Regions from separate parts of the Marinospirillum alkalitolerans genome, predicted to be linked through region 2. Evidence: predicted binding sites of a transcription regulator. Region 2 holds the regulator's gene; each other region holds the start of a gene.
The links. Region 2 encodes sigma-54, which starts transcription at its own class of promoters, with help from an activator protein. Its sites were predicted from a motif close to TGGCACNNNNNTTGCTNT; they were not measured.
Positions count from the first base shown of each region.

Region 1: the regulator sigma-54 is predicted to act here: its motif matches at 2,161-2,178, upstream of glnK (P-II family nitrogen regulator).
Region 3: the regulator sigma-54 is predicted to act here: its motif matches at 1,538-1,555, upstream of mobB (molybdopterin-guanine dinucleotide biosynthesis protein B).

Region 1 is NZ_JBANFI010000002.1:330,702-334,839, reverse strand. It holds gene glnK (P-II family nitrogen regulator) at 1-268, opposite strand, end outside; gene V6U78_RS04520 (ammonium transporter) at 482-1,729, opposite strand; gene glnK (P-II family nitrogen regulator) at 1,755-2,093, opposite strand; gene V6U78_RS04510 (accessory factor UbiK family protein) at 2,369-2,641, shown strand; gene V6U78_RS04505 (YifB family Mg chelatase-like AAA ATPase) at 2,761-4,138, shown strand, end outside.
Region 2 is NZ_JBANFI010000004.1:239,268-243,405, forward strand. It holds gene lptB (LPS export ABC transporter ATP-binding protein) at 1-678, shown strand, start outside; gene V6U78_RS08045 (RNA polymerase factor sigma-54) at 978-2,498, shown strand; gene hpf (ribosome hibernation promoting factor) at 2,620-2,925, shown strand; gene ptsN (PTS IIA-like nitrogen regulatory protein PtsN) at 2,946-3,416, shown strand; gene rapZ (RNase adapter RapZ) at 3,441-4,138, shown strand, end outside.
Region 3 is NZ_JBANFI010000007.1:107,398-111,535, forward strand. It holds gene V6U78_RS11450 (ABC transporter permease) at 35-742, shown strand; gene V6U78_RS11455 (ABC transporter ATP-binding protein) at 739-1,395, shown strand; gene mobB (molybdopterin-guanine dinucleotide biosynthesis protein B) at 1,606-2,154, shown strand; gene moeA (molybdopterin molybdotransferase MoeA) at 2,151-3,446, shown strand; gene moaC (cyclic pyranopterin monophosphate synthase MoaC) at 3,525-4,138, shown strand, end outside.

The DNA.
Region 1 (4,138 bases), on a different contig from region 2:
TGCCGTCCCCGATCTTGCCTGTATTGGCAACACTGACTATCGCATCCAGTACAGCATCGAGCTGGCTGTCATCAACAGCGATCTCCAGCTTCACCTTCGGTAAGAAATCCACGACATACTCAGCACCACGATACAGCTCAGTATGGCCTTTTTGACGTCCAAAGCCTTTGACTTCAGTGACAGTAATTCCCTGCACACCAATTTCTGAGAGGGCTTCACGGACATCATCGAGTTTAAAGGGTTTGATTACAGCAGTGACCAGTTTCATTCTTCTTCCTCAGCAGAGTCCATAAACGATCAGATCGATTTTCAGTGAGCCGATTTTGATCGGCATCAACTTTCACCCAAGCATAAAGGGTACACCTAGCAAACAGCAAATAGAACTGGTGTCACAAACAAAAAAGGGCACCCCGAAGGATGCCCAAACTTCCATGCTCACTCTTGTGTGGGTGAAGGATTCCACCTTCTGCCCGTCATCAGATTACTTACCGCGGGTGAACTCTGGGTAGGCTTCCATACCACACTCAGCCAGATCCACACCTGCATATTCTTCTTCCTCGCTGACACGAACACCCATCAGCGCTTTGATGATCAGCCAGACGACCAAGCTGGCACCAAAGACCCAGGCGAAGATGCTGACTGCGCCCAGCAGCTGTGCACCCAAGGTGGCATCGTCGTTAGTGAAGATCACCGCAATCAGACCCCAGATACCGACCACACCGTGGACAGAGATGGCACCGACTGGATCATCAATACGCAGCTTGTCGAGTGTGATGATCGAGGCAACAACGATCAGACCACCGATGGCACCAATCAACGCCGCACCTTGAGCTGTGGGGGTGTCAGGACCCGCTGTGATCGCGACCAGACCCGCCAGAGCACCGTTCAACGCCATAGTCAGATCCGCTTTTTTGAACCAGAGTTTAGACAGGATCAGCGCGGCAATCACACCACCAGCAGCGGCGGCATTGGTGTTGACGAAGACCTGAGCCACGGCATTGGCCGAGCCAACATCCGACATTTTTAACTCTGAGCCACCGTTGAAGCCGAACCAACCCATCCACAGGATGAAGGTACCCAGTGTAGCCAGTGGCATGTTCGCACCAGGAATCGCATTGATCTGACCGTTAGGGCCATACTTGCCTTTACGCGCACCCAGCACCAGAACACCAGCTAGAGCTGCAGCCGCACCGGCCATGTGAACGATACCCGATCCAGCATAATCACTGAAACCAGCGGCATCCAACCAGCCTTCACCCCAAGTCCAGTAGCCAGAGATAGGATAGATCACACCCGTCATGACCACAGCGAAGGCCAGGAAAGCCCAGAGCTTCATCCGCTCAGCAACAGCACCTGAGACAATCGACATGGCTGTAGCGACAAAGACGACCTGAAAGAAGAAGTCAGAACGCATGGAGTAGTAAGGTGCATCTTCGCCACCAGCGAGGACCGCATCCATTGAGTTTTCAGCACCGATCAGGAAGCTCAGGTTGGGCAAGAAGCCGCCTTCAGGGCTGGAATACATGATTGCGTAGCCAACAAAGAGGTACATGGTGCAGGCAATCGCAAAGAGTGCAATATTCTTGGTCAGAATTTCTGTGGTGTTCTTTGAGCGCACAAGGCCGGCTTCAAGCATCGAGAAGCCCGCAGCCATCCACATGACCAGCGCACCACACATCAAGAAGTAAAAGGTATCTATCGCATAGGATAGGTGAATGATTTCTTCCATTGTCTTATCCTCAATTGGTCAGCAGTTACACAGCGTCGCTGCCGCGCTCGCCAGTACGAATACGGATGACTTCATCCACTGGGGTGACGAAAATCTTGCCATCGCCAATTTTGCCGGTGTTGGCGGCGTTGATAATCGCTTCGATCACTTGATCAATGCGCGCATCATCAATCGCGATTTCAATTTTTACCTTGGGAAGAAAGTCCACCACATACTCCGCACCACGATAGAGTTCTGTGTGGCCTTTTTGACGACCAAAGCCTTTCACTTCAGTGACAGTGATGCCTTGAATACCGATATCAGAAAGGGCTTCGCGGACATCATCCAGTTTGAAGGGTTTGATAATGGCTGTTACCAGTTTCATGCTAGTTTCCTCTCAGCCTAGGGTAGAAAAGTGTGACCTTGCCGGTCTTCACCGCTTCACTGGGAAAATTGCATCAGCTGTGCCACGAATGGATTTGTGAAAGATAAACAGCAGCTTAGCGATGATTTTATTGATTCATACATCTGTTTGAGGCTGCTCAGGAAATAAAAAGCACCAAACTAAAGCGCACCGTGTTCCTCTTTGGTGCGTTTTTGATCTGTTGGGTGAGACTGATATCATCAGCACCAAGACACCTCAATGCCGAAGGAGCCATCATGAAAGACCACCCTGTTTTACAAGCGATGATTGAAGAGATTACTCAGCGCCTCACGGCCAGCAAAGGCGCCGAGGAGGCAGCCCATCTTGATCCAGCGCGGATTCAGCAGATTATTCAGCAGGCGGCAGCCAAGCTGGATCTGGTGACGCAAGAGGATTATCAGCGTTTATTGGCGATACATCAGCGTAGCCGTCAGAAAATGGATCAGCTCGCTGCACGCGTGGCGCAGTTGGAGGCGCAGGTATTGCCTTCTTCACCTGGGCTTTCTTAATTTGAACTTTCTCAGTTGAGGGGAGGGCCGCATTGGTGCAGGCAGCGCTGAACTGGCGCACTAGGCCCGGTGTCATCTAGACTGGAGAGGTCGCAGCAGACTAGGACAAGGAGGTCAGGATGACATTTGCTCGTGTGGCGACTCGCGCTTTGTTGGGATTAAGCGCACCTGAAGTACAGGTCGAAGTGCATCTCGCGAATGGTTTGCCCGCCTTTCATCTGGTTGGATTACCCGAGACGGCCGTCAAGGAAAGCCGTGATCGGGTACGCAGTGCGCTGTTGATGGCGGGGTTTGAGTTTCCCAGTCGGCGGATTACCGTGAATCTTTCTCCTGCTGATCTACCCAAAGAAGGCGGCCGCTATGATCTGGCCATCGCTTTGGGTATTTTGGTGGCCACAGGCCAGCTGGCGGAAGCCTGCTTAGAAGGGATCGTCTTTATCGGTGAGTTGGCACTGAATGCCGATTTAAGCCAGATACGTGGTGTCTTGCCCACCGCCTTGGTGGTGCATCAACAGCAGTTGGCGCTGGCCTTACCTGCGGCGAATCGAGATGAGGCCAGTTTGGTGCAAGGCCTGCCTCTCTATCCAGCATCGAGTCTCTTGGACTTAGTCGCGCAGCTTGAGCGGCGTCAACCTCAGTCTTGTTCTCCGCCAACCTTAGCGCCGGCTGCCCCTTCTCTCTACCCTGATTTGTCGAGCGTCAAAGGTCAGCTGTTTGCCAAGCGCGCGCTTGAAATTGCGGCGGCCGGTCAACATAACCTCTTGTTGAATGGACCGCCGGGCAGCGGTAAAACCCTCCTCGCGAGCTGTCTGCCTGGTTTGCTGCCGCCTCTGGATGAATCTGAGGCGTTGGAGGTGGCTGCGATGGCCTCGATTAGTCAGGGTTTTGATGTGCGGCGTTGGCGACAGCGTCCCTATCGTGCGCCCCACCACTCTAGTTCTGCTGCTGCTTTGGTCGGCGGTGGCAGTCATCCGCAGCCGGGTGAAATCAGCCTAGCCCACCGTGGCGTGCTGTTTTTAGATGAGCTGCCTGAATATGATCGCAGGGTGCTTGAAGTGCTGCGTGAGCCACTGGAATCGGGTGAAATCCATTTGGCGCGTGCTCGTAGTCGGGCCACCTATCCGGCGCAGTTTTTATTGATGAGTGCGATGAACCCCTGTCCCTGTGGTTTTCTTGGACATCCACATAAGGCCTGCCAATGTAGCCCGCATCAGGTACAGCGTTATCAAAGCCGCGTCTCTGGCCCGCTTTTGGATCGTATCGATTTGCATGTCAAAGTCGCGGCGGTGCCAGCTGAGGATCTGTTTGCGCGTCCTGCTGAAGAAACCAGTCATGCCGTACGTGAACGTGTCTGCCAAGCACGAGCACGGCAGCTGGCACGTGCGGGTAAGCTCAATGGTCAGCTGAGTGCGGCGGAGCTGGAGCGAGATGCGATCTTGCAACCAGCAGAAAAGACACTCTTGATTGAGGCCATGCAGCGTTTACAGCTTTCTGCGC
Region 2 (4,138 bases):
CCCGTGGTACGCGATATCAGCCTTGAAGTACAGCAAGGCGAAATCGTTGGCCTGCTTGGTCCTAACGGGGCAGGCAAAACCACTTCTTTTTATATGATTGTTGGCCTGGTGAAAGCCGATGGCGGACAAGTGAGGCTGGATCAGCAGGATATTACCGCGCTGCCGATGCATGGACGCGCCCGTGTTGGTTTGGGCTATCTCCCTCAGGAAGCCTCGATCTTTCGTAAGCTAACCGTCGAGCAGAACCTACTGGCCATCCTGCAACTGCGCAAAGAGCTCAGCCCAGCACGACGCCAGCAGCTCGCCGATCAGCTGCTAGAAGAGTTCTCCATCACCCATATTCGCCACAGCAAAGGCATGAGCCTCTCTGGCGGAGAGCGGCGGCGTGTTGAAATTGCCCGCGCTCTGGCCAATGAGCCAGATTTCATCCTGCTAGACGAGCCCTTTGCCGGTGTTGATCCTATCTCGGTTGCAGAAATCATGGGCATTATTCGCCAGCTGCAAGCCAGAAACATCGGCGTTTTGATCACCGATCACAATGTCCGCGAAACACTCGAAATCTGCGAACGGGCTTACATTGTCAGTGAAGGGCGCATTATTGCAGAAGGCAATGCCGAGCAGATTCTTCACCATCCAGATGTGCGCCGCGTTTATCTGGGCGAGGGTTTCAAGGCTTAGGCTCCTTTTCCAACCAACCTGAAGCTCTCTTTCCAACCAACCTGAAGCGCTCTTGTGAACAGCGCAGACTTTAAAACACTTGAGCGAATGGCATAATAATTGCTATGCTGGCCCTCGGAGTCGATTCAGCGCCAACCAGCAACCCTGAATCGCTGCAGATCTGGTCATTTAAGCGCTCTTAGCACCCTTTTGTTGACCCGCTCTGATAAAAACCCTCTGACGCCCGACCTCAGTGGCGACAGAGATGGCTTGGTTGTTGAGGCAGCCACCTTTCCTCTTGCTTTTAGGTTTAGGGCACTATGTCGATGAAACCCAGTCTTGGACTCAATCTTTCACAAAGCCTTGTCATCACACCTCAGTTGCAGCAGGCCATCTATCTGCTACAACTCTCGACGCTGGATTTACAACAAGAAATCCAGCAGGCACTGGAGTCTAATCCGCTACTCGAACTCGAAGAGCAAGAACTGGATGACACACCCGCAGCCAGCAGCCCACTCGAGGACACGGCCAGCCACCACCAAGACAGCGCCTCAGATGAATCCAGCAGAGAAAGAGAAGTAGATCACGCTGCTCAGGATGACTGGCAGGAAACCAGCATCCCTCAAGAGCTGGAGATCGATACCGTTTGGGATGACATCTACACACCTGAAAGCAGCGGCTCCAGTTCAGCGCAGATGGAAGAAGATCGAGAAGACTATGCTAGCGACAGTCAAGCACTCAGTCTACAGGATCACCTGCTCTGGCAGCTCAACCTGAATGTCCACCACGAACCTGATCGCCTGATTGGCGAGGCACTGATCGATAGCATCAACAGCGATGGCTATCTGCTTGAAGACCTGGCTGCCTTAACTGAGGCACTCAAAATCCAGGAGCCGGATCTTCTGGGCGACCTAGAGCTTGAAGACGTGCAAGCTGTCCTGAAACTCATCCAGCATTTTGACCCCACAGGTGTAGGCGCGCGCGATTTGCGCGAATGCCTGTTGCTACAACTTGAGCAGCTCCCCAGCGATACCCCTTGGCGTAGCGCAGCTCTGCGCCTGACTGATCAATATCTGGAGGTGCTGGCCAATCGTGATTATCGCTTTTTACAAAGACGCCTGCGCCTGAACAGTGAAGCTGAACTCCAGCAAGTCATTCAGCTGATCCAATCCCTTCATCCACGCCCTGGCAGCAGAATCGAAAGCGAACCCGCTGCGTATGTAATTCCAGATCTACTGGTCACACGGACTGAACTGGGCTGGCGTGTTGAGCTGAATCCTGAAAGCCAGCCTAAGCTACGCATCCAATCCCGCTACTCAGACCTGATTCGCCGCGCTGATCACAGTGAGACCAATGTGTACCTTAAAGAACATCTCAAAGAAGCCCAGTGGCTGATCAAGAGCCTGCAAAGCCGCAGCGAGACGCTCCTCAAGGTCGGCAGCAAGATTGTTGAGCGCCAGCAGGAGTTCTTTGAACATGGCGAAGAATATATGAAACCAATGATTCTGGCCGATATCGCCCAGGCGATCGACATGCATGAATCAACGATTTCACGCGCCACCACGCAAAAATACATGCACACGCCTAAAGGTATTTTTGAACTCAAATACTTCTTCTCCAGCCATGTGGCAACAGCCCAAGGAGGCGAGGCCTCTTCAACGGCCATTCGCGCCATGCTGAAGAAGCTGATCAACAATGAGCCACCTAAGAAGCCCCTTTCTGACAATAAACTGGCAGAGCTGCTCGCTGAAGCCGGTATCCAGATTGCGCGCCGAACCATTGCCAAGTATCGAGAAGCGATGAATATTCCTCCTTCCAGTGAACGCAAACGCCTTGGATAGCCTCTTCATCCCACACTTTGTCAAGCGATATTTTTAGCCCCTGAGCGACCAGCAAGGCTTTGCTTTCATTGAAAAAGGGTTACAATGAAATCTCATGCTACTCAAGACAAGGAGCTTTCTTATGCAAATGAACATCACTGGACATCACGTTGAACTGACTAACGCCTTGCGTGAATATGTTGAAACTAAATTTGCCAAGCTAGAACGTCATTTTGACCAGATCACCAATGTGCAAGTCACACTGACTGTCGATAAGCTCCGTCAGATCGCTGAAGCGACCCTCAATGTGGCCGGTGGAGAAATCCACGCTAGCGGCGAAACCGAAGACATGTATGCCGCTATCGACCAGCTGGTTGACAAGCTGGATCGCCAGTTGATCAAGCATAAAGAAAAGAACCAGGCTCGCCTCCAAGGCGCCACTCACTAATTATTGCTGCCCTACCCGATATGCCACTTAATGATATCTTGACCCTCGAGCGCACCCTGGCAGGGGTGCCTGGAGGGAGCAAAAAACGAGTTCTTGAATACTTCAGCCGCTTTATCGCCCAGCAGATTCCACAGCTGGATGCCGAGGAGGTCTTTTCAAGTCTCATTGCCCGCGAAAAACTGGGCAGTACAGGTATCGGGCAGGGCATTGCCTTGCCTCACTGTCGCATGCGCCACTGCTCCGAAGCCGTAGGCACTTTTATTCGTTTACGCGACAAAATTGATTTTGATGCCATCGATGGCCAACCCGTTGATCTTATTTTTGTGCTGCTGGTACCAGAAGAAGCCAATGAAGCCCATTTGCAAACTCTGGCAGAGCTCGCGCAAAAGTTCTCCGATGAAGACCTGCGCAAGGCATTGCGTAAAACAGATGTCGCTGAACAACTCCATCAACTGATTACCTCACCCCTGGAAGCCTCAAGCTCTGGGTAGAATCGAACTCAAGGGAGGCGCGTGATGCAGCTAGTGATTATTAGTGGTCGCTCAGGATCAGGCAAAAGCGCCGCCCTGCATGCACTTGAAGACCTGGGTTATTATGCCATTGATAACCTCCCTGCGAGTCTACTGATGCCACTGGCGCAACAGCACCAGCACCAACTCAGCCGTCTTGCCGTGAGTATTGATGCGCGTAATCTCCCTAGCGATCTCGCCGCCTTTCCTGACCTACTACAAGAGCTGGCCCTCACTGGTATTCAATGGCATCTGGTTTATCTCAATGCCAGCGCCAAAACGCTGATGGAGCGCTTTTCTGCGACACGGCGTCGCCATCCCTTGACGCGCGATGGGCAGCTTTCACTGTTCGAAGCAATAGAAGAAGAACAGCGCTTACTTGATCCACTGGCCAGTCTTGCCAGCACCACCTTTGATACCACCCGTCTCAGTGTGCATGAGCTGCGTAGCTGCATCACCCAGCAGGTGGGCTCGACCAAGCAGCAGCCAACGACCCTGTTGTTTCAGTCCTTTGGTTTTAAGCGCGGCGTTCCCTTGGATGCCGATCTGCTGTTTGATGTACGCTGCCTGCCTAACCCCTACTGGGATGTCAACCTGCGTGAACTCACCGGCCTAGATGCCCGTGTGCAGCAGTTTCTCGCCGCACAAGAGGCCACCCAAGCCATGCAGGCCTCGATTCGCACCTTTGTCGAGACCTGGCTGCA
Region 3 (4,138 bases), on a different contig from region 2:
GGTTGAGCCTGTATTCGATTGGGGAGAGGCTGTTGTGGAGAGCCTAGGTCAGATCACTCTGGATGCCCTTGCTCTCTTGTTTTCTGGCGATCAAGAACTCTGGCAGATTATTGGTGTGTCTTTTCGGACTTCCTTGCTGGCGCTTCTACTGGCGACCCCCTTCGCTTTTTTGCTGGGCTGGACTCTGGCCTTCTGGCGTTTTCCCGGTCAGGGGATGCTGGTGTCGCTGAACAATACCTTGCTGGCTGTGCCAACGGTGGTGATCGGATTGCTGCTCTTGATGCTGTTCTCGCGTGCGGGGCCCTTGGGAGATTGGCGTTGGCTTTTTAGCCAGCCGATTATGATCTTGGGGCAGATGTTGATGTGTTTGCCGATTTTGATAGCGATGAGCCATACCGCCTACCATAGTGTGTCGCGCCATGCTTGGGAGTCCTTGCGGACTCTGGGTGTCGCCCCCTGGCGTTGTCTTTGGTTGATTACCCTTGAAGTGCGTTTTGCGCTCTTGGCGGCGCTGGTCACCGCCTTTGGCCGGATTATTGCTGAAGTCGGCTGCGCGATGATGGTCGGTGGCAATATCGCCGGTTATACACGCACGATTACCACCAGCATTGCCTTGGAAACCTCCAAGGGTGAGTATGCTCAGGGTGTGGCCCTGGGTTTGGTGCTGCTGGTTTTGGCCTTGGTGCTGAATCTGCTGCTGGGCTTGGTACGCGGTCAGATCACTCAGGAGCAACAAGCATGATCAAGCCGCCACCTGCCCTAGTGCTGGAGCAGCTGAGTCTTAGCTATGGACGCCGCCGCTTATGGCAGATCGAGGCCGCGCAGTGGTCAGCAGGCCAGCTGATTTGGTTACAGGGTGCCAATGGCGCGGGCAAAACCAGCTTGATGAAGGTGATCAGTGGTCTTTTAACGCCAACACAAGGCCGTGTGCGCCCCATCCATCACGTCGCTGAACCTCAGGCGATCTGTTATCTCCACCAGCAGCCCTATGTTTTTTCAACCAGCGTCAGGCGCAATCTAGAGCAGGTACTCAGCAGTCGTTATCTGCAAGCCGTCCCCGTTGCTGAGCGTCACCAGCGCCTTGAAGCCGCACTGGCATGGGCGCAGCTCAGCGAGCAGGCTGATCAACCTGCGCGCACCCTTTCGGGAGGAGAAAGGCAAAGATTGGCCTTGGCGCGAGCACGTATCTTGCAGCCGCGCTTTTGGCTGCTTGATGAACCGAGTGCGAATCTTGATCAGCAGGCTGTACAGTTGCTGGCGACGCTGATACAGGATGTGCTGGCCGCTGGTTGCGGGATCCTGTTAACCGCGCATCAATCCAATGCCATTACAGATTTGGCCCAGTGTATCTGGCGGCTGGATCAGCAACAGCTCTCGATCCATCCTGGCGTTTGAGTGGTCACAATGACCTTGGCGCGCGGCTGGGCTGTCACGGCTGGCTGCGCGTCATTTTGATGCACCCCTGTTTTCTGGTTGCGAAATCCTGAGATAAGCCGTTATTTAAGCGGCTTTTTTTGTCTTTTGTTGCCTCTTTGTCAGGCATTGTCCTTGCTTTCTATTCACCCAAGTCAACGCGATGCAGATCAGATTGAAAGAGAGGCTTTTGTGAACACGCGTCCTTTTGCACAACAGCGGCCCCCTTTGCTGGGCTTTGCGGCCTGGAGTGGTACAGGCAAAACAACGCTACTGACGGCCTTGTTGCCGCGTTTGCGTGCCCGTGGGCTGCGTCTGGCCTGTATCAAACACGCCCATCATGCTTTTGATGTTGATTATCCACAAAAAGACAGCTATCGCCTGCGCCATGCTGGTGCAGAGCAGATGCTGATTGCCTCTGATCAGCGCTGGGCCTTGATGGTGGAAACACCTGAGTCGAGCTCTGCGCCAAGTCTGGCCGACCTTGTGGCCCAGCTGGACACACAGCGCGCTGATCTGATTCTTGTTGAAGGCTTTAAAGCCGAGCGCTTCCCCAAGATAGAACTGCATCGTGCTGAGCTCGACCGCCCTTGGTTGTATCCAGATGATCCAGATATCTTTGCACTGGCCAGTGATGTGGCACCACCTAGCGCAGCCCGTCCTTGGGTGCATCTGAACGATCTGGATGCCATTGAGCAGCTGGTACTGGATTTTTTACAGGCCGCGCGGAGTGCTGTATGAGTCTCTCTTGCTTTGAATTTGTCGATAAAAAAAGCCAGCTCACCCTGGAAGAGGCTCAGCAGCTGTTGCTGGATGAGGCCCGCCTTTGGCATCAGCAACAAGATCGCGTGCACCGTCTGCCCTTGCAGCAGGCGTTGGGCGCCCATCTGGCAGCATCTCTCTCTGCACCGCAGGCTGTACCACCGCACACCAATTCAGCGATGGATGGCTATGCATTGGTCGGTGCCAGTTTAGTCAGTCAGACGCAGTGGCAGCTGGTCGGGACGCAGCTGGCAGGGCAGATGACGAGTCATCGCCTGCAACCTGGCGAAGCGATGGCGATCACAACTGGTGCGGCGCTGCCTCCGGGCGCGGATACCGTGGTGATGCAGGAGCAGTGTCATGTAGAAGGCGATCAACTCACTATTCAGCGCGCGGCAGAAATGCGTATCGGGGCCAATGTGCGTCAGGCGGGTGAAGACTTACAGCAGGGCCAGCAGGTCTTGGCTGCCGGTGCGCGTTTGGGGCCAGTGCAGCTAGGATTGCTGGCTTCTTTAGGCTGCGCTGATGTGCCAGTGCGCCCAGCCTTGAAAGTCGCGGTGTTTTCTACCGGAGACGAGGTGGTCGCAGCAGGTCAGCCTCTGGCGCCGGGTCAGATCTACGATACCAATCGCACGAGCTTGATCAGTCTTTTACAGGCATTGGGATGTCAGGTCAGTGATCTGGGTATCTTGCCGGATGATCAGCAGGTGATCCATCAAGCGCTGGCGCAAGCGGCCTTGACGCACCAGCTGGTGATCACCTCAGGTGGTGTCTCGGTTGGGCAGGCCGATTGGATCAAGCCTGTACTGAACCAGCTTGGCGAAACCCGTTTTTGGCAGCTTGCTATTCGTCCAGGGCGGCCTTTTGCCTTTGGGCATCTTGGTCAGAACGCCAGCGGAGAAACCTGCTTCTTTGCCGGTCTGCCGGGCAATCCTGTTGCGGTGATGGTGACCTTTATGCTGCTGGTTCAACCCTTGATTCTGGCCTTGCAGGGAGCTGAAGCCGGTGCCGCGACTCCAGTGCACGCGCAGGCTGAAGAAGAGATCAAAAGCCGCCTAGGGCGGAGTGATTTTTATCGTGCGCGCCTGAGTACAAGCCCAACCGGCCAGCTCAGTGTGCGTGTTGTTGGTGAGCAGGGATCAGGCCGCTTAAGCTCGATGCATGAGGCGAATTGTCTGGTCAGACTTGATGAGCAGGAAGCGCTGAAAGCACGCGGCGATAGCGTCAGAGTCTATCCCTTTGCTGGCTTTCTGGCTGGCTATTTGGCCTAACGCCATCCTGCCAGTTGCAAGGCCTATTGACTCCAGTTTCGATTCCCTATTGGTGATACAACACAAAGAGGTTTAGTGATGAGCGAACAACTCACCCATTTGAATCAGCGCGGTGAAGCTGTCATGGTGGATGTCTCGACCAAGGCCGTCACGCAGCGTACAGCCACAGCTTGCGCAAGTATCAGTATGCAGCCTGCCACGCTGGAGTTGATCCTCAGCGGTGGCCATCATAAGGGCGATGTTCTCGCCACAGCGCGGATTGCGGGCATTATGGCCGCCAAGCGCACACCCGATTTGATCCCCCTTTGTCATCCACTCTTGCTCAGTAAAGTGGCGGTTGAACTGGAGCCAGATCCTGCCCTACCTGGCATACGTATCCGCGCCACCTGTCAGCTGGCCGGCCAAACAGGCGTTGAGATGGAAGCCTTAACCGCAGCCTCGGTGGCGGCGCTCACCCTGTATGACATGTGCAAGGCCGTCGATAAGCAGATGGTGATTGGTCAGATGTATGTGGAGCATAAAGCGGGTGGGCGCTCAGGAGAATGGCAAGCCGAGTTGCAGCAGGGGGCCGCATCGGCGCAATCCGCCAGCCTCTTGCTGTCCACACCGGCAAAGGCCGAGCCGGCCACGCCTGTCTCCAAGCCGGCTGAGAGTGTGCGGGTCTGCTTTTTTGCTGAACTGCGTGAACAGCT